3 regions of the Paenibacillus sp. FSL R7-269 genome follow, and region 2 is predicted to be linked to each of the others. Evidence: predicted binding sites of a transcription regulator. Region 2 holds the regulator's gene; each other region holds the start of a gene.

Region 1 (9,145 bases), on a different contig from region 2:
CAAGCGATTCCATTTTTTTATCCAGCGATTCTTCCTTTTGCAGCAAACGTCGCTCTTGCCGTTGGATTTCATTCCGACGTTCACGAGTTTCTTTCTCAGCTTCGGTACGGATTCTATGAACTTCATCCTTAGCTTCGAGTACCGTTTCCTTCTTCAGCGCCTCCGCCTCTTTCTTCGCGTTCTCCACGATGACTACGGCTTCTTTCTCTGCGCTGGAAATCTTAGCTTCTGCAAGGGATTTACGAATAAAATAACCGAATCCAAAGAATGCTGCAGCTACAACGAGAACGATAATGACCCAGATCAATGGTTCCATCTGTTCACCTCCTCGTTGATATCCTCCAAGGTTCTTCCCTTGGGTATTTGTGCAGTTGTTAAACTATCCGTTCATCACCATACAAAAAACCGGTAATACACCGATTGCCATACTGCACATGCTGCACATGCACATTGCCCGCCTTATCCGGCGATTACATTTCATATGAGTTGTACGCGAACCGGAACATAAGAGTCTGCTTTTTGGGAAGGAAAAAGGATTCTTAGTTTATGCCGATTCATGTTATATTTTATTATTTATAAAAAGACCTTGTCAAGAGAGTCGATAACCGCATTAAAGTCAAGAGAATCAATCCGGGAAGTAAAACTCCTCTTCTTCCCCCTCAGAATCCTGCTCATCCCGCAAAATCCCGATCACCTGGCGTACCATTTCACCTGAGAATCCCCGGCGCATCAGGAACGCCCCTGTCTTCCGGCGTTTGTCGTTCACATCTCCCCGGATCATATTCCATTTCTTCCGTCCGGTCTGCAGTGCGCTCTCCAGCTCCTGCTCGGGTGTGATCTCATCCAGCGCTTCCGCAATCAGCGACTTATCGATCCCCTTCTCGCGCAGCTCCTGCCTGATCCACATTTTGCCCTTACGCTGATTCACAATCCGCTGCTCCGCCCACTGCTTAGCGTATAAGGGATCATCAAGCAGACGTTCCTCCTGCAGCCGGAGCAGAACTTCGGCAATAACAGTCTCCCCTATTTCCTTCTCCCTTAAACGGCGGGCCATCTCCTGTCCCGTTCTGGGCTTGCGCTCCAGATACCTAAGCCCCTCCACATACGCCCGCTGGCGCTCGTCTGCGGCAACGATATCCTCCAGATCCGCTTTTACAAAAGTACTCCCGGTAATCATCCGGTATTTAATCATGACATCTTCATGAACAGTCATGTTGTAGTCTCCGAAATGGATCAGATAACGATAGTTAGACTTCTTGAGCCGCTCCACCCGTGTAATTACCAGCTCTTGATCTCCCGGGAAATCCGCCAGCACCTGCTCATCCTGTTCTTCGAATTCCTCATCCAATTGTATAACCATCCTGCCAATCACCTACTTAAGCTGAAATATTTGCGAAAAGGCACCCTGTTACATCTTCACAGGGCGCCTATCCATCTTGACTTCATTATTCAATTAGAAGTAGAGGGGGATTTAATTACTCAATCTCAAGCAACAGCTTCTCTTCTTCCTCTTGCTCCGCAGCCACAGCCGCTTCGGATGGTGCCTCTACCAGAGTCGTGAGATTACTTGCCTCACGGATCTTGTTCTCGATCAGCAGGGCAATATCCTGATGTTCCTTCAGGAACTGCTTGGAATTCTCACGTCCTTGACCCAGACGTTCCCCTTCATAGGAATACCAGGCACCACTCTTGTTAACGATATCCATCTCTGTACCGATATCCACAAGGCTTCCCTCTCTGGAAATCCCTTCGCCGTACATGATATCTACATCTGCTTGCTTGAACGGAGGCGCTACCTTGTTCTTCACAACCTTGATCTTCGTACGGTTACCCACGACATCATTACCCATCTTGATACCCTCTACCCGGCGCACATCCAGACGGACGGAGGAGTAGAATTTCAGAGCGCGTCCACCCGGAGTGGTCTCAGGGTTACCGAACATTACCCCGATCTTCTCGCGAAGCTGGTTAATGAAGATCGCAATGGTGTTGGATTTGTTGATGGCACCTGACAGCTTCCGCAATGCCTGAGACATCAGACGGGCCTGCAAGCCTACGTGAGAATCACCCATGTCGCCTTCAATTTCTGCCTTCGGTACCAATGCTGCTACAGAGTCAACTACAATGATGTCTACTGCTCCGCTACGTACAAGCGCTTCAGCGATTTCGAGGGCCTGTTCACCTGTATCAGGCTGGGACAGCAGCAGTTCATCAATGTTAACGCCAAGCGCCTTAGCATACTTAGGATCAAGCGCATGCTCAGCATCGATGAAGGCAGCTTGTCCGCCCTGCTTTTGTACTTCTGCGATCGCATGAAGTGCAACCGTCGTCTTACCGGAAGATTCCGGTCCATATACTTCAATAATACGTCCTTTGGGAAGTCCGCCAATACCTAGTGCAATATCAAGTGCCAAAGATCCGCTAGGTACAACTTCCACTTTCATGTGAGTGGATTCTCCCAGTTTCATTACCGAACCTTTACCGAATTGTTTTTCTATTTGACGAAGCGCCATATCAAGCGCTGCACGACGATCTGACAATCAGACCACTTCCTTCACTGTTTATAGTATTATAATAACGTGTATTGAAGGTCTTGCCAAGTCTTTTTTCGAACATACATTCGTTTTTTTTACTCACAGGGATAATACTCCCTTTTATTGTAAGACATAGGCCTCCTTCCGGATGCAAGACTTTTGCAGGTACCTCTCTTCTGCTCATCACGTGAATAGGAACAACCTTAGGATAATTTGTTATACATAATATAAAACAAAAAACCGCAGCATGATTGCTCAAGCCACGGTTCTTCCGCATACATAAATTATATACCGCCTTGAACCGTTATTGCAAGGCCGAGCCTTCCAGGGGAGTGGCAACCTTGCGTTCTTCCAGCCGGCGCCACAGGCGGTACAGCAGCGCCTTAACGGTGCGCAGGCGGATGTTATCACGGGTGCCCTTCAGATTCAGCTCGTATACCTCTGTCTTGCAGCCCCTCTCAGCCAGTCCTACGAACACAAGCCCCACCGGCTTGCGCTCGGAATATCCCGGTCCGGCTACACCGGTAACCGATAAGCCGAAGTCCGTGTCACCGATCATTCGCACCTGCTCAGCCAGCACCTCCGCAACCTCGCGGCTCACGGCTCCCGGGGCATCCGGGCCTTCAAGCATAGCGGAGGGCACATTCAGCAGTTTTTTCTTAATATCATTGGAATAACACACGATCCCCCCGGCAAACATGGAGGCGCTGCCCGGGATATTCGTAATACTCTCCATCAGCAGCCCGCCCGTACAGCTCTCGGCAGCACTCAGAGTGAGCCCCGCATCCGCCATCCAGTCCACAATCAGCTGCTCCAGCGGCACATCGATGTTGGCATACAGATTCTCCGGCAGAATATCCGCAATCGTCTTCTCCAGAGCATCGAGCTTGACCATAGCCTCCCGTTCGGACGGCGCCTTGGTAGAGATGCGCACGGTCACTTCGCCTTCCTTGGCATACGGGGCAATCGTAGGATCACTCTGGCTGCGGATCAGATCAATCAGCTTGTCCTCCAGCAGCGACTCGCCAATCCCGGCGAACTTCAGCATCTTCGAGTAGAGCGGCATTTCACTAGTAAGTGCATGCTGCTGAAGCCATGGCTTGGCCTTATCCGTGAACATCGGCTTCATCTCCCGGGGCGGACCCGGCAGCACGATATAATATTTGTCCTCTTCTGCAAAAGCAATCCCTACCGCAAGGCCTGTATCATTGGACAGAGGAGTCGTCCCTTCAATGACAAGCGCCTGCTTGCGGTTATTCTCAGTCATTACAATCTTGCGGTCATCAAAGAAGCGCTGCACATGATCCATGGCCAGCTGGTCAATGTGCAGGGTCCGGCCAAGCGCCGCAGCCAGCGCATCCTTGGTCAGATCATCCTCGGTCGGACCGATGCCACCGGTGAACAATATAACATCCGCCCGGCTCTGAGCAATCCGGATCGCTTCCAGCAGGCGGCTTTTGTTATCTCCCACAACGGTCTGAAAATAAACGTCAATGCCTAATGCAGCCAGCTCTACTGAAAGAAACTGGGCATTGCTGTTCACGATTTGTCCAAGTAATAGTTCTGTTCCAACGGCAATAATCTCTGCTTTCATAGCTGACGTTCTCCTCCTGATTGTAGGTATTCTGCAAGGTTCAACCTGTTCCAGCATCTCAGGCTTTGTTCAAATCCAGCAGTTCCTTATTCTTCACGAAATAATCAATGCCAGAGTAAATGGTAATGATGGCTGCCGCCCAGATGGCAATGTCATCCACAGGAATGCTGACGAACTGGAACGGGAAATTGTTAAGCAGCAGCAGTGAAATGGCAACAATCTGAATCACTGTTTTTACCTTTCCCCATTTGCTTGCAGCCACTACCTTCCCTTCCAGCAGTGCCACCTGGCGCAGGCCGGTCACGGCAAACTCACGGCTGATGATAACAATGGCAATCCAGGAATCGCATCTTCCCATCTCGACCAATGAGATCAGCACGGCCGAGACCAGCAGCTTATCCGCTAGGGGATCGAGCAGCTTGCCCAGATTAGTGACCATGTTATATTTTCTGGCTATGTAACCGTCAATTCCATCGGTACTGGCTGCCAGCAGAAAAATAACCGCCGCGACCAAGTGATTAATTGAAAGCTGAAAGGAGCCCCAATGTATCGGTTCCGGATAGAAGCTGAAGTCCACCAGCAGAAAAAACATCATGATTGGGATAAGGCAAATACGCGCTAATGTGATACGGTTGGGTAAATTCACTGAAGGTTCCTCCCCTAGTCCATACGAATCCGGTATTACAGCATGTTCTTCAAAACTGCTTAGCTAGTATATTATAGCCATAAATAAGTGTCAAAAAAACATAAAGCACCCCGCAAGTAAGGTAAGTATACACTGCGGGGCACATGATCTTACTTTAAATTGTTAAACTGTAAATCAAGCGGCAAATCAGCCTTGCGTAAAAGCTGGATAATCTGCTGGAGATCGTCGCGGCTTTTACCGGTCACACGGATCTGATCACCCTGAATGGTGCTCTTGACCTTCAGCTTGGAATCGCGGATCAGAATATTGATCTTCTTCGCGTTCTCCTGGTCTATCCCTTGCCGCAGCCCCAGCCGCTGGCGCACCGTGCCGAGCGAAGCCGGCTCCACTTTGCCGAAATCCATATTCTTCAGCGTGATTCCCCGCTTCACCATCTTGGTCTGGAGGATATCAATTACTGCGTTCAGCTTGTATTCATCCTCTGAGGCGACTACAAGCGCATCCTTCTCCAGCTTCAGGCTGCTCTTGCTGTTCTTGAAATCAAACCGGTTCTCAATTTCCTTCTCGGTCTGATGAACCGCATTGGTCAGCTCCTGCATATCCATCTTGGATACGATATCAAATGAACTTTCTGAACTCATGGTTCCACATCCTTTAGTTACAATTAGTCTGTTCCTATTATATGAGATAGGCGCTCCTAAGTCTAATATTGGAAAAGAGTCAAGTGGAAACGGCATTCCGTCCTTTGTAAGGACGGTACCGTTTCAGCGAGAAATAGAAGGATAATTTATAGCGTGAACATATAAATTCTTATATTTGCACCTAAAAACACGCCTCCCGGAACCCGCCCGGGAGACGCTCACCTAAATATTATCTGCTGCGTGCAGGAGCCCGGAACATATCCAGAATCCCCAGCAGAACATGTGCCAGTCCAAAGCCCAGAATACCATATCCCCAGGCGCCCGGTGTCAAATAATACCCCAGGAGACTGACAATAATACCAAGCCCTGTTACAATCCAGCTGACGGTCATGAGAGAATACACCTCACTTTGGCGAGAAAACTGTTAAACACTTCTAGGTTCTCCAATCTGCCAAAGACTATACATTGGATCTACTATTCTCCGGTAGTACTCCCGCCAGTAGCGCCGTCCGTCCCGCTATCCAGTTCAAGCAGCAGACGCGAGGAGGTTTTGCCGTCGGTGATTGCCTGTCCGTTGACCGAAATGGCCGTAGCCGGTGAATATCCCGACTTGATATACATGCCTTCGCTGTCCAGCGTGAAGCTGAGATTATCGCCGGCCTTGGTGTTCCCGAAGCTGAGCTTTTCCCCCTTGGAGTTCTCGCCCTTGTACACTTCAAGCCAGCTGACTCCGGTTGAGGCAATCACTACTTGAACCTGGCTTCCGGCAGGCGCAGAGACCTTATAGATCGTCGTCTTGCCCGATTTACGGTCTTGAGTAACGGTAACAGCCCCCGGAGCAGCCGATGGAGACGGCTCTGGAGTAGCAGCAGGCGCAGTGGTTGCCGCCGCTCCTGCATCAGGTGTAGCTGCCGCATCTGCTGTCGCTGAAGGCACTGCACCTCCGCCAGCGGCAGTAGGTGAAGGCTTCACCTTGGCCGGATCTTGCGTTGCCGAAGTCATGTCTGCGGTATCCGCCTGCTTCGGGTCCTGTTGATTACTCGATGAAGTAGCATATAAATAGATGACCACCAGAATTAAAATCGGAAAGGTCCACATAAGCAAGGTCGGCAGCCACTTGGCGTTACGCTCCGTTTCAGGCTTACGGCTCCGCTTCTGGATCACGGTCTCCATAGTAGTATCGACGGGGGCGGCAGGCATATTGCCGTGCTCCTCCATCAGTTCATCCGGGTTAACCCCGACCGCCTCGGCATAGGTTTTAATAAAGGCCCGGACATAAAAACTGCCCGGAAGCACTTTATAATCCCCTGCTTCGATGGCTTCCAAATATTTTTTTCGGATCTTTGTTACTTCCTGGACATCATCAAGACTCATCCCCTTTTGCAGACGAGCCTCCTTCAAATGCCGGCCCAGTTCCGACATACCATCACCTCCTGAATGTTGTGTGAGCAATGCTCCTGATTAAATATATTAAAGATCTTCACTGTAGCTTGTCGTAAACGACTCGTACAATATCTCTTCGTTCGGTGCGTTGCGCAGCTCAATAATGATATCGAAGTCATCGAAGGTGAATTCGGACTCCCGCACAAAAATATCAGGATGCTCAATCACCTTGGTGCTTGCCATACTCATGACATTCTGCAGCAGGTTATAATGCTTCTCGTTCGAGCGGATAGTGCTGACGATCCCGTCAATGATAAATACATTATGCGGATTCATTTCGTCTTCGGCGAGCTGGCTGCGGACCGTCTGGCGCAGAAGTGTTGAGGAGACAAACGTCCAGCGCTTCATCGCACAGACGCTGCCGGCAATGATTGATTCCGTCTTGCCTACCCGCGGCATGCCACGTAGTCCTATAACCTGATTACCTTCTTTTTTAAACACCTCACCGAGGAAATCCACCAGCAGCCCGAGCTCATCGCGGGTGAAGCGGAAGGTCTTACGGTCATCTGAATCACGGTCGATATACCGTCCATGCCGGACGGCCAACCGGTCTACAAGCCGCGGTGTACGGAGTGCCGTAACCGTTATATTATCAACTTTCTTGAGCATCTCGCCCATCAGCATGATCTTCTCATCGTCGCTTGTTTCCAGCAGCATTCCGCGCGTCTTGCCTTCTACGCCGTTAATCGTCAGAATATTGACTTCCAGCATACCCAGCATAGAAGCGATGTCGCCTAACAGACCGGGTCTGTTCTTATGTATCTTATACTCCATATACCATTGTTTATATTCCACTTGTGCGCACCTCATAGATTCCTTTTCCCTGCATGTTGTTTCAGATACACGGGTCATGTTAATGATATAGAAAAAAAAATTGAAAGGCAAGGACACGATTGTAATAATTGCAGAAAAGCTCCCGCAAGGGGAGCTTCTTCCGCGCAACTATGCGTTTTTCTTCGCCAGTTTGACCATGAGTCCGGCAATGGTATGCTTCTCATCATCCGTTCCGACATCCCACAGCTCTTTAATGGCCCGGTTGGAATAGTTGCCCGGATCGACCTTCTTGTCGAGGAATTCCCCGATTTCGAACGCCAGCTTGGTGATGGTCTCGTCGCTCATCCCCATTTTTTCGGCCTGAATGACCCGGTCTCCCAAAAAGCTTTTCCAGGTATCAAAGTTCTTCACTACGGAATCTGTTGACATCTTAAATCCTCCTCAGGTTTGTAATGATATTGAGATTTAGAAGCAACAGTTATAATATGTCTCAAGCCGGAAGTTCTTATGCTGGAGCATTTCTCCAGAGCAGGCTCATGGTTCCTGGCATTATACCGGTAATTAAGTAATCCAGCCGCCGTTCGGACTGATGACCTGCCCCGTAATATAACCCGATTCAGGCAGCGCCAGAAAATAAACAAGCGAGGATATATCCTCAGGGGTAGCCAGTCTCCCCGCAGGGATCTCGTCCTCCAGCATCTTCAGCTCATCCGCTTGCAAATTGGATAGCATGGCCGTGTGGACCGCTCCAGGCGCAACAGCGTTCACAGTGACCTTGGAGGGGGCCAGCTCCTTGGCGAGCGCCTTGGTAAAAGCATTCACTCCGCCCTTGCTTGCTGAATAAGCCACTTCACAGGATGCGCCCGAGATCCCCCATACGGAAGACACATTAATGATCCGGCCGTAACGCTGCGTGACCATATAAGGCATGAAAATCTGGCTGCACATGAAGGTGCCCTTCAGATTCACCGCCATGATATCGTCCCACTCCTCCTCGGTCAGATCGGCTAACATGCCATAATGAGCTTTCCCGGCATTATTGACCAGGATATCCGGCATCATGCCGCTGCTCTCCAGCCTTTCGGCCATGCGTACGAGCTGACTGCGGTCTTTCATGTCCGCCGCTACGGTCATTACCTTTGCCCCCAGCGCCAGACAGCGCCGGGCCACATCATTTGCCGCTTCATGCGAATTCATATAATGTATCACAATGTTCATTCCCACCGAAGCAAAACGCTCAGCGATCGCGCCGCCGATTCCCCCGCTGCCCCCGGTAATGAGCACTGTCATTTCGCCAATCGGTTTGCTGTCCTCTCCCGGTAACATCATTAAGGACTCACCACCAGCGACACGGCCAGCTGCTCCCAGTTCACATGGGCATGAAGCCGGACATTGACTTCATCCAGAGTGATCGATTCATACAGGGGAAGCACTTCAAACAGATCTCCTCCACGGAACTGGTACCGCGTGAACTCATGGGCAATGCTCTCCGGCGAATTCAGCATCCGCAGGA
Region 2 (9,145 bases):
CTTGGGGAGAACTGCCGTCGTGAGATCGTATTGACACTGGAGGAAATGGGTTTTGAGGTTGAGGCTTCCCACCATGAAGTGGCTTCCGGCCAGCATGAGATTGACTTCAAATACGCCGATGCCATCAAGGCAGCGGATCAGATTCAGACCTTCAAGCTTGTCGTGAAGACGATAGCCCGTCATCACGGCCTGCATGCAACCTTTATGCCTAAGCCTTTGTTCGGTATGAACGGATCGGGGATGCATGCCCACCAATCCCTGTTCAATGGCAGCGAGAATATGTTCTACGATGAGAGCGATAAGCTGGGTCTTAGCAAGACAGCCCGTTATTACATGGCAGGGATTCTGAAGCACGCACGTGCATTTGCTGCAATCACTAACCCGACGGTCAACTCCTACAAACGTCTGGTTCCTGGTTATGAAGCACCTTGCTACGTTGCATGGTCTGCAAGCAATCGCAGCCCGATGATCCGTATTCCGGCTTCGAGAGGGCTTAGCACACGCGTTGAGGTTCGTAATCCGGACCCGGCGGCTAACCCGTACCTTGCACTGGCTGTAATGTTGAAGGCAGGTCTTGATGGAATCAAGCGTAAGCTGGATCTTCCGGCTCCAATTGACCGTAACATCTATGTCATGTCCGAAGAAGAGCGGATTGAAGAAGGCATTCCAAGCCTGCCATCCGATCTGAAGGAAGCTCTGAACGAAATGATCCGCAGCCACGTGATCACAGAAGCCCTCGGCGAACATGCCCTGGCCCACTTCTACGAGCTGAAGGAAATCGAATGGGATATCTACCGTACCCAGGTCCACGAGTGGGAAAGAGATCAGTACATGACGCTTTACTAGGATACAGCAGCCCCTGGCGCTATACGCGCCGGGGGCTTTTTTTGTTTTTTTAGAGAGTATGGTTTATATCTGAACGTGGATAAGTGCTCTTGCGTGTCGGCCGCGAAGGGTTAGTTAGATTGTGGTAAAGACATACCAAAAAAGTAGGCTTCCTAAAGCTAGCACAGCAGTCATACCAAGGAGCACACCAATAATGACTTTTTCAGATCTGTTATATTTCTTCACAATGCTCACCTCAATAAACTCTAATATAAAAACCAACAGCTTTCTTTTACCGAGAAATAAATCCCGGACTGCTGTTGGTTTATTGAACTGAACGTCTCTGATTAGGTTAATGCATGATTATTTATTGTGATGATCCTTATGATGAAGATCCCTATATTCATTCTTTGTTAAACCAAACAACATAGAATCATGATATTTACCATTGATATAGAAGATTTGACGTCGGACTCCTTCTTGAACGCATCCTACTTTTCTAAGCATAGCAGCCGATGCTTCATTTCCCTCCAGAACATAATCATTAAATTTATTAAGTCTGCGCTCGAAAAATGCATATTTTAAGAGCATGTGCACTGCCCTGGTACCGTAACCCTTCCCTCGATAGGGATGATCAATTACAATACCTATGCTGAACGTACCATTCCTCTCGTCAATACTGTTTAAATTAATACCACCTACCGTGTCACCGTTCATATTTTCAATAGTAAACATGATTCGGCCATTAGTGGATGTAAATTCAACATTCTCTTCAACGAATTTCTTCGCAACCGAGCTTGTGGGCGGCAATTCAATAGTACATTCCAGAAAACGACGGGCAGGGGTATCGAATGCAGATAAATATATATTTTCCCAATCCTCAGCCTCTATTGAACGCAATCTAATTTCATCATCTTGCCAATAATAGTTTGTATAATCTACATTTAGCATTAGTACACCTCCAAATAATATCACGATTCTATAAGTTTATCTCATGAAATATATATTTTGGAGGTGCTTTTTGATTATAAGTAATCTTAACATGATAATATTGGTTAGATGGTGTAGTTCTTAGATTATTCTTCAATGGAAACCGAGGACCGGAAGGCATACCATAGCAATCCATAAGCTAATCCGAAGTAAAGGAGTATACCGATGATGGATATGGACAGAAGAATGAGGATAACTTTGTTTCCATTCATACATTTACCTCCTAAATAAAACTCTCCCAATATTAAAGTGTGGGGGAGAGACTGAAAATGAAGACTAAACAAAGCCTTTACATCATAATATAAAGGAATTACAATTCCAGATCAATCCACTTCATTTTACATACTATTCCATCTCCTATATACTTAACCAGAAGAGAATTCTAGTGGCAGACATGGGAGTGGATGATGAAGAATACATATAAGATTATGCTTTCGCTGTTGCTGGTGCTGGCGTTGATGGGTCAGGTGGCTGGAGCGGAAGGAGCGGCTGTGCCAGCGGAGACCCAAGAGAGGCTTATGGAGCAATATGGGCTGGATGCGCCGCCTCTGCCGGTATGGGATTGGAGTAGCGTTGATGTCGGGGGCAGTGGAATTGCAGGCGGGATGCTGTTCGTGTACCGGATGTTTGTGAATCCGCTGGGGTTCTTGTTGCAAGAGATACTGTATATTTTGTAGTTGAGGGGGAAAAGAATGAATTCGCGTTATGATATCCCAAGTCCTGCACGCAGAGTCCGTAGGAGATCGGGCGGTAAATCATTACTGGTCCTTATTCTTGTTCTGATTGTGATGGCTGTTACGAATCCGGGGAAGGAAGCCTTCAGTGAATATTCTGTAAAGAATCTGGAGAATACGCTAGATCAGGAAATAGGCGACGGAATTAGCAAGCTGGTGGCTCAGCCTGTAATTGAGTCTTTGACCGAGCGGGATAACTACATTTTGTTCTCAGTATTTAGCGTACCAGACCTTAAAAATACCAATTTTTTTACCAGGGATGGCGGGGCTACTAAGAAGTATATTGGATTGTTTAAAATCCTTTTTATCAAGCTGTAAATATGGTTTACATATTGTTCCATGACCCGGTATAATTAAATAGATGGTTGTCGGAATCTTTTATCATGGTTGTGGAACAAGGAGGAACGAAGTTGAATACGGCTTATAAAGTACTGTCCAGTGATGCTGATCTATTCGCTGCCGCACTGGCACAGGTACAGGTCTACGTCGTTCAGCTGGTTGATGGCAAACCGCATGTGATTGCTGATTATGCCGGACCTGTACAGAAATGGACACCGGAGTACATAGTGCTGGCCGGAATGACTTATAGACGCGATGAATTTGAATTCCGGGTACGGTTGAACAAAAAGTAAGCAGATTACCTGTCCGCTGCTTGCTGCTCTAACATTACTGCCGAATCACACAAGCTTTGGAGTCCTTCTTGGCATCTCTTATACTATCCAAGTGTAAAAGAGGTGTAAAGATGAGCCAAAGAGAACGTAACCGGATTCGCAGAGCCATTAATGTCCTGCTGACACAGCGGGCTGTCCTGCTGGAGAGACTGGAAGAAATCAATGAGAATCTGCGCAGAGTGCCTAGAGGTTCGCGGGCCAGAAGAGAGCTGCTGGCAGCCAGAGAATCGATCCGCGAGGCTATCCGTTTGAATACGGTGGCTATCCGTCTGTTGAGAAGTGTGCTGTAGTCTGTATCCGCTCTAATTCATTTGAATCACTGGAACCCTTGGGGCGCAATCTGGCGTCTCAAGGGTTTTTGTGAGTTCCTATTCCCTGATGGTGACACGAGTACCTATGGGAACGAGGGCAGCCAGGGTGAGAACATCTGCGTTATACATGCGGATACAGCCATGGGAGACCATGTGGCCGATGGAAGCAGGGTTATTGGTTCCATGGATGCCATAATGCGGCTTGGATAGACCCATCCAGAAGGCTCCGAACGGGCCACCCGGATTGGGCTGCTTGTTAATGATGGTGTATTCGCCAACAGGCGAGACGGTTAACATTTTGCCGATGCCGACAGGGAAGCCTCTGGTGACGACGTCATTATCCAGCAGGTACAGCATGCGCTGTGACAGATCGACGATAATTCGGTAATTGGGCATACAGATCAGCACTCCTTTGTAACAGGATATGTGCGGAGCTATGCAGCGGTTCTCAGAAAAAGTGGTCAAAAAGCTTAATGAGAACAAATGTTTGCATTCGGCTTTTTGGCCACTTTAAGAAGTGAAATGAACAGAAAACAGGCTGCTTCGCATGGTGCGGAGCAGCCTGTTCTTAAGCGGGGAGTAGATTAGTGGATATCGCGGAATAATCCGATGACCCGTCCCAAAATCGTAACCCGGTTAAGGCGGAGAGGCTCGTATGCCGGATTCTCCGGCTGCAGCCTGATATGATCCCGTTCCTTGTAGAAGGTCTTGACAGTTGCTTCATCTTCTTCGGTCATCGCTACAACAATATCGCCATTGTCGGCAGTCTGCTGCTGGCGTACGATGACATAATCCCCGTTCATAATTCCGGCATCCACCATACTGTCACCAAGGACAGATAGCATAAATACCTTGTTATCGCCTACATAATGAGCAGGTAACGGGAAGTAATCCTCAATATTCTCTGTAGCTGTAATAGGAACACCAGCTGTAACCTTACCCACTACCGGGATGCGGGTAACGGTCTGGACGAATTGATGCACATTCTCTGAATCTTCCTGGCCGAGCAATTCAATCGCACGCGGCTTCGTAGGGTCACGGCGGATCAGGCCCTTCTTCTCAAGCCGGTCCAAGTGACCATGCACGGTAGAGCTGGAGGCCAGGCCGACAGCCTCGCCAATCTCGCGGACGGACGGAGGATAACCCTTGCTGCGGACTTCATTACGTATAAATTCCAGGATCGCCAGCTGACGACTAGAAATCTTTGACATCGGTATCAACCCCATATACTATGTTTGGGAAAATTATAACATAGAACTTCCGTTCGTACAAACATAAGTTCTAAAATGAGGAAAAAAAGAGAACGCAAATAAAGAGAACAGACGTTCCGAAAAAACTATTGATCGAAACACATGTTCGTGTTATATTATTTTCGAAAGCAAGAACATGTGTTTGGAGGATGATGATCATGTTAAAGTATAGTACATACAACAGCATCTACAATAATGAGGATATCAAGGTGTCCGCTCCCGGTAATCCAACTGCTCATAGTAATGTAACCAAGGTCAAGGATGCGATTCTTCATAGTCTCACTGCGCTATCATCACTATTCCGTCAGGTCAGCCTGATGAAGATGGTTTTGGTGCTGATGCTTGTTATTTCGGGATTCACTGTGGTGGGGAATGTTTTTGCCGGTTCGGTCTCTTCACTGAAGCCGGATAAGCGGATCGTAGTCGAACGCGGTGATACCTTATGGAGCATTGCGTTAAGTAACAAGCCTGAGGACATGAGGACAGCCGTATATATAGAAGGAATAATGAAGACGAATCATTTGGAGAACAGTGTCATTAAGGCCGGAGATATTCTGACTTTACCTTTATACTGAAGGATTGTGTCAGACTAATGATCGACTCGGAGAGCTTTCAGGGGGTAGACCTTGACAAGCTCTTTTTCTCATGGCAAAGTTAAAATGAATTTAGAGGGAGGGAAACGTATTGAATATTGACGAATTGGTCGCACGCATCAATGAATTGGCACGCAAAGCTAAGAACGGCGGCCTGAATGAAGAGGAACTGGCTGAACGTGCCAAGCTCCGCGAGATTTACCTGGGGAATATCCGCACTAACTTTCGGGCCCAGCTTGATACTATCGAAATTGTGGACAATCCGGAGCATGAAGAGGGCAATAACGGACTTAAGCATTAGCCTGTTGCCTTTTCATAGATAATACAGGATGACTAGGGGGAACTTACATGGCCCGTTCTTGGGAAAGAATGGTTCAACGCAATACCAAGCAAATTAACCAGCAAAGAAAGAAGCAGGGGAAGGATTCCATTTACACTTCCAGCACTAAGACTGCCGCGAAAAGCATTGATATTTTCAAAGGCCGGAATATTGTATTCCCCGTTGTACTGATGCTGCTTGGCATCATGTTCTGGGTGGTAGGCTCAATTGACGAGGCCAAAGGAAGCGGGATTCTGGCCAACTGGCTGGGTGTGGTGCTGTACTTCCTGCTTGCTGCGCTGCTGTTCTTCCGCCGTCCGTTCCTTAAGGTTGAGCGTGCGCGTATCTCTACTATTAAATACAACCGCGAACGCTTCCTCGCTGCGGCGGATATTGAGAAGATCACTTTATCACGCAGTGTAGTAACCATTAAGTATAAGGGTAAGCGCAAGCAGTGGATTTTCTCCAAGCTGATTAACCGTTATGACACCGCTGCGATGGGGGAACGTCTGGAACAGTTCGCGAAGAACAACAATATTGAACTAGTGCACGAATAGGAAGACAGACCAGCATATAGGGAGTGGGAGAAGAAATGCCGATTACCGCCGTACTATTTGACCTTGACGATACCCTGCTGTGGGATGACCGCAGCGTGGAAGAAGCCTTCCGCTATGCTTGTGAGGCTGCTGGAGATTCCGTTGATCCACAGGAGCTGGAAGCTGCTGTACGCAGAGAAGCCCGTGCCCTCTATGAATCCTATGAGACATATCCGTTCACCAAGCTGATCGGTATTAACCCGTTTGAAGCGCTATGGGCGAACTTCACTGCCGGTGAACAGCCGGAGTTCCGTCAACTGGAGCAGCTTGCCCCCGTCTACCGTAAGGAATCCTGGCGCCGCGGCCTCGCCTCACTCGGAGTAGAGGATGAAGCGCTGGCTGCACAACTGGCCGATAAGTTCGCCGCTGAGCGCCGCAGCCGTCCCTATATCTATGAAGAGACGCTTCAGGTGCTGGACGAGCTGCGCGGCAAGGTGAAGCTGCTGCTGCTGACGAACGGCTGCCCGGCACTTCAGCAGGAGAAGCTGGATGGTGTACCGGAGCTTACCCCGTATTTTGACCATATTGTGATTTCGGGAAGCTTCGGCAAAGGCAAGCCGGACAAGGGAATCTTCGAGCATGCGCTCGGACTGCTGGATATTGCTCCAGAGCAAGGTATAATGGTGGGTGATAAGCTTACGACAGATATTCTAGGCGGCTTATCCGCCGGACTGACCACAGTCTGGATCAACCGAAATAGGAAAGCTTCGGACCCGGAGATTACGCCGGATTATCAGATCAGCCATCTCTCAGAGCTTCTGCCGCTGGTAGTCTCCCTGTAAATTGAATTCCATGAAGCCAGTATCCTATTTATGTGGATATTGGCTTTTTTATATCTGCTATATTGTTTGAACTTGAAATTATACTGTATAGGGAAAAGTGGCGGAGGAGAAATTTGGAACTGAAGGAGCGTTAGCGTCCGCCTGAAAGCTTTCCGAAGGAAAGCTCGCGTCGTAAGCATCAGCTGTTACCCGATTTCAACTGCTAGCAGCGGTTTAATTCAAGAAATCTGGGAACAACAGCGGCCGGAGGGCCAAACATTCTTTGGAGTCACGGCAATCCCAATACAAACACTTGAATCAAAGATATGACTATTCTCATATTCACGAGTGAATCATGCAGCTTCTTTAAGGCAAATTGAATAAAATGTGTATAATAAGGAGAGTAGCGATCTGACTTTCATTGTAATATAAAAATGATATGTTTCATGGATGAAGAAGAATCTACCTATGAACCGGGAGGACTTCAGATGATGAAGCCAAGGATACGCAGGGGACTGATGTGCATTGTGATGGGGATGACGCTAGCAGGATGCTCGGGGAATAAGGAAGACGAGATGCAGATGCAGATGCATGCTGCGGCCAACTCCTCCATGTCACCGATTAAGGTGGAGCTGAGCTGGAACCCGGAGGAAGTAACCGCAGGTACGGCAGTTAGCTTCAAGGCTGTCGTGACACAGGACGGTGAACCGGTAGATGATGCTAGAGAAGTTATGTTTGAGGTCAATGAGGCCGCGGATAAGACCAAGAAGGTTGAAATCAAGGGTGAAAGTGACGGAGAAGGGGCTTATGTCGCGGAACATACCTTTGAAGAGGCGGGCGAATTCAGTGTCACTTCACATGTGACTGCCCGGACGCAGCATTCCATGCCAAGCAAGAAACTTATGGTAGCGCCGTAATAGAAATGAAATCAATGGAAATACAAATAATGCAGGGTGGAAAGGAAGGCTTTCCGAAATCCCTTTATTCTGCTAAAATTACTCTAATGTTTCACTGGGGGGATGGAAAGTGGCCAAATACACACTTGCTGAGAGCTTGCAGCAGCGCATATTGATACTGGATGGAGCTATGGGTACCATGATTCAACAGGTGCCGCTTACCGGCGAGGATTTCGGCGGGGATGACCTGGATGGCTGTAATGAAATGCTGGTGCTGACCCGTCCGGAGGTTATTCAGGACATTCATGAGAAATACCTGGAGGCCGGTGCGGATCTGATCGAGACAAATACCTTCGGTGCCACCTCAGTGGTGCTTGCTGAATATGATATTCAGGACCGTGCCCGGGAGATTAACCTTGCGGCCGCCAGACTTGCACGTAATGCCGCAGATAAATATGATACACCGCAGCGCCCGCGTTATGTTGTAGGAGCTATGGGACCAACCACGAAAACGCTCTCTGTCACCGGGGGAGTCACGTTCAAGGAGCTTGTAGACAGCTATGAAGAACAGGCGGTTGCGCTGATCGACGGTAAGGTGGATGCACTGCTCCTGGAGACATCCCAGGACACCCTGAACGTGAAGGCTGGAAGCATTGGTATCCGTAACGCCTTCGAGAAGAGCGGAATTACGCTGCCGGTGATGATCTCGGGAACCATTGAACCTATGGGAACCACGCTGGCCGGACAGAATATCGAAGCCTTCTATATTTCACTGGAGCATCTGAAGCCGGTGTCCATCGGACTGAACTGTGCTACCGGACCGGAATTCATGCGGGATCATATCCGTTCGCTGTCAGCGATCTCTTCAGCAGCTGTCAGCTGTTACCCGAATGCGGGTCTGCCGGATGAGAACGGGAATTATCATGAATCCCCGGATTCCCTGGCCCGTAAGCTGGGCGGCTTCGCGGAGAAGGGCTGGCTGAACATTGCCGGTGGCTGCTGCGGAACCACTCCGGATCATATCCGTGCGATGGCTGAAGTCATGGCGGCTTACCCGCCGCGTAAGCTTGACGGCCAGCATCCTCCGGCCTTGTCGGGGATTGAGCCTGTGTATGTGGAGAGTGAGAACCGTCCGTATATGGTCGGTGAACGGACCAATGTCCTCGGTTCCCGGAAGTTCAAGCGTCTAATCGTCGAGG
Region 3 (6,326 bases), on a different contig from region 2:
CGTGTTATTGGCCAAAAGAAAAGCCCGAAAGGGCTAAGCAGCAGTTCAGCACGTAACTCATCACCGGCTGAAATATGGAACGGGTGTTCCTATGTATGTAAGCATAAAGGAATTACGCTCGAATATCAAGTGTTTTTCCCAAGGTGGGGTGCGTGGCCTGACTCAGCATCTGAACCATATCCTGGGCGCTGCTCTGCGCCTGCTCCTTGGCAAGGCTCATCACCTGCAGCCCTGCGGCCTGCTGTAAGGATGACTGGCTCATCACTACGGATAATGCAGCAATATCCATCCGGCATTCCTCCCTCCATATGTTGTGAAGCCATTGCTTCATACTCTATATCGACCACTGGACGCCTGTCCGTTAGGTGAATGGTATTTCTTTGCCAATTGGCCCATGCAACGGAGCGGAATTCCACATATTCTGTGCTGTATTCAATATTCAAGAGGAGGAATTAATCATGGGAGCAGAGTATGGTTGCGGTTGTGGAAATAACGTAGGTGGAGTGAATCAGGGACCTCCAATCGTTCCGGTAGTAAGCCCTTGGACTTCGACAGGTGCAATTCTGGTTCTGTTCATTCTGCTGGTTATCATCACAAAAGCCTGTTTGTTCTAGAACAGCCTATAGCCAGTGTAGCCCTGTCCGGCCTGTGCCGGATAGGGCTATTTCTTTTTTTTCTTATTAGCACGGACCGTTGGCCCGATCTGGCGTGTGATTCTGCCTGTAGCTGCATCAGTTTCAATGATATAGAGCTCCTTGATTGTTCCTGCAAGCGCGAACCATTCCTGTAAGGCTTCAGCTTCGGACATAGGGCCGTACAGCCGTTTGCCCCGATAACAGATATAGAACACATCGGGCTCTCCATCTATGTTATATTATCCCATTTCATTCTACGCTTTATCGCAGTGAAATTGAATAACATCCCCCACATGCCGGCTTACTTGAAAATAAACTCCACACGCGTACCGTCTGCGAACGCCTCCAGCTGATTGCCGACCCAGCTTCCCGCTCCGCGGTTATCACTGGGGGTTATGTACTCAATATGGGCCCCGGCTCCGCCTTCCGCACACATGGCCATCGGCCATTCGTCCCGGTCATAGCCTTTCTTGGTGGGAACTCCCTTCAGCGACGCCTTGCGGTTCTCCTCAGCATCCTTGCGGTTGATGGTACAGATGGCTGACTCTCCCTTGCGGATGGCCTTTTGGATGTGCCTCGCGGTCTCCGGGTAGCGGTCTGCCGGGAACTTCAGCTTCACGATCTCCGAAGAATGACCGGAAGGGGTCTGCGGCAGCCATTGCCCGTTCTCCTCCAGCAGGTAGGCGGACAGACTGAGCAGGGCGATAATAATGAGACTGATGATGGATTTTTTGGCTTTCATATCTGCTCCTTTGGATGTGGGTATGGGTATAATGCCTGTGCCCTGAATAGTATAGCGTAAGAATAACGGATTGGGACAGCCCGAATTCTGTGCAGCAGCCGTGCTGAAGTTCCATAATTCGTCATAATATGTACAAACACAATGAAAAGGATGGTGGAAAATGTGGAACAGCGCAACCTCAGGGACCTGCTGGATTCGGCCTCGCGGCTGATTGGTGATGTGCAGTGGCAAGCGGCTTTTCGCAAAATACAGATGTCTCCCGCTGACGCGGAGATGGGGGCGCCCGCACGGAAGCTGCTGGAGACGCTGTACTGGCTGCAGGGCCAGGGAATGATCAGCGGCCAGCATGATTACCTGGAGAGCCCGGATGATATCAACAACAAGCTGAAGAATACGGCAGGCAGTTATGCCGGACTGCACGGCTATGAGATGGGGCCGATCAGCAACCAGACGGAGAAGCTCATCAGCAGTCAGCGGCAGGGCGTAACGGACAGTGCGATCCGCTGGCACAAGGCCGGGGGCATCGTAGCGATGACCTATCATGCCAACCTGCCGGGTACGGCACCAGCCTGGACGAATGTCTCCATGAGCCTCAGCGAAGCTAATTTCAGCAAGTACATCACACCGGGAACAACCGAGTATACGGCGATGATTGCCGAGCTGGATAAGGTCGCTGTTTTCCTGAAAAAACTGAATGACGCCGGTGTCCCCGTCCTCTGGAGACCTTACCACGAGATGAACGGCGGCTGGTTCTGGTGGGGGCAGAAATCCTCCTTCGTGACCCTCTGGGAGATCATGTTCGAGCGGTATACCGTCTATCATCAGCTGCACAATCTGCTGTGGGTGTGGAGTCCGAATGCCAAGAACAAGAATAGTGAGGAGCCGGCCAAGTATTATCCGGGCAGCGGCAGAGTGGATGTGCTGGCGGCGGATATTTTCGAGGGTGATTACAAGGGGGAACATCATGATACGCTCTGGGACCTGGGACGCGGCAAGCTGATCGCCATCGGCGAGAACGGGGAGCTTCCTCCGCCAGCTGTGCTGGCAGGCCCGCAGAACAAATGGAGCTACCAGATGACCTGGGGCAAGATGCTGTACGAGCGCAATAAGGATGCAGTGATTCAGGCTTTTATGAGGAATAGTGCCATATTCTCCAGAGACGACTATTCGGCCAAAGCGGCGGCGTATGCTTCTTCAGGAGGGGTACTCCCCAAACCGGGCCTCTATGGGCAGTATTACAACAATATTACGCTTACCGGCACGCCTGCCCTCACCCGGACAGATGCCAATATTAACTTCGCCTGGAGGCAGGCGGCGCCTGATCCGGCTGTTCACGCAGATCTGTTCTCGGTACGCTGGAGCGGCCGAATAAGCGCTGCCTACAGTGAGACCTACACGATCTATTCGTATTCAGATGACGGAATCCGGATATGGATCGACGGGAAGCTGGTTATTGACAGCTGGATCAAGCAGAGCGGGCAGGAGCGGCAAGGCACAGTGAGTCTGATTGCGGGGAAGCTGCATGAGCTGAAGGTGGAGTACTATGAGAACCAGGGGGATGCGCGGGCGGTACTGATGTGGGAGAGCCCCAGCCAGGCCAAAGGCGTAATTCCGGCAGGAGCTCTCTATCTTCCCTGAATAAAGTGTAACGAAGCCTCAGATATGCTCGCGGTAGCTGATATTGTTGGCGATTTTCTCGTCACGCACGGCTTGGCGCAGGATATCCTTGACAGATTGAACCTTACGGATTCTATAGAAGGGGAGCTGTGGTGATGAAGCATCATCCGACAAAATGATCAGCGTCCCGATGCCCAGCATACGCTGCATAACCGACTGGGTGACGGAGAAATCATTGACCCGCAGCAGTTCGATTTCTTCGACATCCTTGCCGATCAGCCCGCTCTTCACCATAATCCGCTGGGACGTAATCGTATACTTGGTGGTATTCAGCCCGATCAGCCCCTTGAGACGGTCAGAGATGCCGGCAGGCTTGCCCTGCCATAATTCTTGTTCAGGACCGGAGCTGTGGCCAGCCGCCGGACGACGTGCTGCTGCCGGAGAACCGGCCTCATCTGTACCTGCCCCGCATTCCCCGCAGAATTTGGCGCCTTGCTTGTATTCCGCACCACATGCTGTGCAATAAGCCATGATAGATCTTCCTCTCCTTGAACGGATAAATTCATTATAGTATAACAGGAATTGCCAGTCATCAACTGGGTTATTGGCCACCTTTTCTCCCTATGAATACGCTTAACCGCTGACGTATGTTTCATTACGCCGAATTTTACATTAATTTCATTTGCACTTAACAAAAATCGATATTATTCTGTTAAGTGGAGGGATATTAACTATGAGACAAGCTTTACTTGCAGGACTGCTAATGGCTGTCATGATCCTCAGTGCCTGCGGCAATAACAGTGCTGAACCGGCTTCCCCGGAAGTGGTGCAGGAGACAGTACAGAACTTTTATAATGAAATTTCGAAATTCGACGAAATGGACAAATCCTCGCTAGCGAACTTCAACACCACGCTAACCTCTTATTCCACCGGACAAGCGACGGACAAAGAATTTCAGAAGGCTGTAGACAGCTTCCAGGATACCGCCTCCGAGCTTGCAGATCATGTGAACGATATCAAGATTGCGGGCGGCCTGCCGGATACGATCGAGAAGCTGCTCAGAGATTCGGTGATCGCTTTCCAGAGCGCCTATCAGATCAAGGAGAAGGCTTCCAAGAGCGCTGTATCGCCCGATGTGACCGCAGAGGAATTCGACGCGATGAATCAGCAGGCAGACGTAGCCATGCTCTACGGCATCTCCAAGCTGAATGAAGCCAGAGAAGCTGCAGGACTGATCGATCCGGAGCAATCCGTACCAGGAACCGTGTCAGATGCAGGCACAGATGCCAAGCAGGAACCAGGTACCGGAAGCGCAGGGACTTCGTCAGTGAAATAAGCAGAGACAAGACTTGTTATTGTAAAAGGGTTCAGAGGAAGACGCTGTACAGCATAACTGTGGGCGTCTTTTTGCTGTGCCTGCTTCCCTAAATTTCTGCTTGCCTAACCTGCTGAAGCACAGATATAATACAAACATATGTTCTGCATGAAGAATAGGAGGAACGGCGAATGGGCAAGAAGCTTGAAGGGAACCGTCAACGGGAGTACAGCGGGAGGGTGCTTCCGGAGCAGATCGGGCGAATAGGGAGAGACGAACGGGAGATCTGGCATAGCCTGAGGCCGGTGCTGGATGAGCAGAAGCTGGAGGAGATAGAGCATACGCTGGCCTTATCGCTACGGAGTCATGTACGGGTAACGCTGGTGCTGTATGGTCCTCTGGAACAGGTGAAGCTAAGCGGATTCGTGACCTCCATCCACACCCACTCGCGGGAATTCAAGCTGCAGTGGGCGGAGGAATGGAAGTGGCTGCTTGTAGATGACATTGTGGAGGCATATATTGTCTGAAAGGTAACCTCTCTGCCTGGGATCAGCACGGGCATGACCTTCCTTTTAAAATATAAGACTTTATATGTTGCACACGATAAAGTATCCTTCTATTTCTCGCTGAAACGGTACCGTCCTTTAAAAGGACGGCAAAGCCGTCTCCACTTGCTTGCTGCGGTGTCCGTCCGTCTTCTCATAGGCAATTAGCGTGACTTCCGGGTTCCCGGTCATCCGGGCAATCTCCGATTCCGCCTGGCGGATCACCTCCACCACATCCTCCTGGCCGCTAAACGGGGCTATTCTGTAGCTGTCGCTGTGAATATCCATGTTCATCCCCCTTTCCGTTAGAATGACCTGACGACAGGTCTGCATTCTTATTCTGGCCTATAGGTGCACTGTTCATCCGGGGTGATCGGGCGATGCATAGCTTCTTTTTGCGAAAAAAACGGTCATTGGTGCAAGCAACCCGGTCAAAGCGGGCATTTACTATACCAGGGGGTGAGTAGATGCTTACTTTGGAGCAGGTCAAGCAGAAGTCGGCCGCAAGGCTGGCGAAGCTGCATCCGGCTGTACTGGCCGGGGCGAACGAGCTGATTAGACGCAGTTATAACCGGGGGGTGCCAATCCTCATTACGCAGGGCATGCGCACGATAGCGCAGCAGAATGAGCTATATGCTCAAGGGAGAACTAAGAAGGGCGACATTGTAACCAATGCCCGGGGAGGCGACAGCTACCATAATTACGGACTGGCAATAGACTTCGCGCTGCTGCTGCCGGATGGCAGGAATGTATCCTGGGATATGAATCGTGACGGGGATGGCGACAAGGTGGCAGACTGGCAAGAGGTGGCGCAGGAGGGGAAGCAGCTGGGGTTCGAATGGGGCGGGGACTGGACCTCCTTCAAGGATTATGCTCATCTGCAGATGAGCTTCGGCCTTAGCATTCAGGACCTGAAGGCAGGCAGACGGCCGACCGCCCAGCAGAGTGCAGCCGCACTAAGCTGCATAACCGGAGGTGAGCCAGAGGTGAACAAGGATATCCCGGTAATTATTATGCTCAATGGTAAGAAGCTGACGACCGGCGTCATGGACGATGCCGTAACCTATGCGCCTGTACGTGCGATTGCCGAAGCGCTTGGAGCCAAAGTCACGTATAATGCGTCCAGCAAGACCGTGAACATTGTGAAGGAATAACTTCTCTGCATAGATGCTGTGCCGGATGGGGAAATTATCAGCGATTAACCACATCCATGAAGGGGGCACAACATTTTGAACAAGCTGATCACAAGTCTTGCCTGCGGTACGGTCCTGTCCATGAGTCTGCTCGGAGCAGGTGACATCTCCGCAGCACCCGGCGGTATGATGACTACGACTCCGGGCGTTATGAGCACCAGCGCTCCGGGCATGAACAGCACAACCACTGATAGCCGGATGGGCAACATGAACATGCGCGATATGGACGACCGGACGATGGATAATCGGGGAAATACTCTGATGAACGAGACCAGAGAT

What was found. Region 2 encodes LexA, which represses DNA repair genes until DNA is damaged. Its sites were predicted from a motif close to CGAACATATGTTCG; they were not measured.
Region 1: recA (recombinase RecA) is a predicted target of LexA. The motif match lies at 2,610-2,623, and genes of this name have one in related genera.
Region 3: C162_RS26515 (YolD-like family protein) is a predicted target of LexA. The motif match lies at 4,462-4,475, and genes of this name have one in related genera.

Annotation. Positions count from the first base shown of each region.
Region 1 covers NZ_ASPS01000014.1:93,036-102,180, reverse strand. The annotation lists gene rny (ribonuclease Y) at 1-316, opposite strand, end outside; gene C162_RS06615 (regulatory protein RecX) at 626-1,360, opposite strand; gene recA (recombinase RecA) at 1,476-2,540, opposite strand; gene C162_RS06605 (competence/damage-inducible protein A) at 2,839-4,128, opposite strand; gene pgsA (CDP-diacylglycerol--glycerol-3-phosphate 3-phosphatidyltransferase) at 4,187-4,774, opposite strand; gene C162_RS06595 (YajQ family cyclic di-GMP-binding protein) at 4,924-5,415, opposite strand; gene C162_RS36600 (hypothetical protein) at 5,645-5,806, opposite strand; gene C162_RS06590 (RodZ domain-containing protein) at 5,890-6,837, opposite strand; gene C162_RS06585 (DUF3388 domain-containing protein) at 6,886-7,653, opposite strand; gene C162_RS06580 (DUF3243 domain-containing protein) at 7,801-8,061, opposite strand; gene ymfI (elongation factor P 5-aminopentanone reductase) at 8,194-8,961, opposite strand; gene yfmH (EF-P 5-aminopentanol modification-associated protein YfmH) at 8,961-9,145, opposite strand, start outside.
Region 2 covers NZ_ASPS01000030.1:202,108-211,252, reverse strand. The annotation lists gene glnA (type I glutamate--ammonia ligase) at 1-846, shown strand, start outside; gene C162_RS15930 (GNAT family N-acetyltransferase) at 1,189-1,776, opposite strand; gene C162_RS37335 (hypothetical protein) at 1,902-2,027, opposite strand; gene C162_RS15925 (hypothetical protein) at 2,220-2,492, shown strand; gene C162_RS15920 (hypothetical protein) at 2,508-2,867, shown strand; gene C162_RS15915 (hypothetical protein) at 2,960-3,181, shown strand; gene C162_RS15910 (hypothetical protein) at 3,292-3,510, shown strand; gene C162_RS15905 (L,D-transpeptidase) at 3,589-3,927, opposite strand; gene lexA (transcriptional repressor LexA) at 4,116-4,742, opposite strand; gene C162_RS15895 (LysM peptidoglycan-binding domain-containing protein) at 4,940-5,356, shown strand; gene C162_RS15890 (DUF896 domain-containing protein) at 5,466-5,675, shown strand; gene C162_RS15885 (hypothetical protein) at 5,723-6,250, shown strand; gene C162_RS15880 (HAD family hydrolase) at 6,286-7,071, shown strand; gene C162_RS15875 (FixH family protein) at 7,539-7,967, shown strand; gene metH (methionine synthase) at 8,137-9,145, shown strand, end outside.
Region 3 covers NZ_ASPS01000067.1:3,581-9,906, forward strand. The annotation lists gene C162_RS35625 (YjfB family protein) at 113-289, opposite strand; gene C162_RS36200 (hypothetical protein) at 459-614, shown strand; gene C162_RS26490 (hypothetical protein) at 662-850, opposite strand; gene C162_RS26495 (NucA/NucB deoxyribonuclease domain-containing protein) at 937-1,377, opposite strand; gene C162_RS26500 (glycosyl hydrolase) at 1,540-3,015, shown strand; gene C162_RS26505 (PH domain-containing protein) at 3,034-3,525, opposite strand; gene C162_RS26510 (hypothetical protein) at 3,728-4,330, shown strand; gene C162_RS26515 (YolD-like family protein) at 4,501-4,836, shown strand; gene C162_RS26520 (hypothetical protein) at 4,954-5,142, opposite strand; gene C162_RS26525 (M15 family metallopeptidase) at 5,322-6,008, shown strand; gene C162_RS37090 (WGxxGxxG family protein) at 6,084-6,326, shown strand, end outside.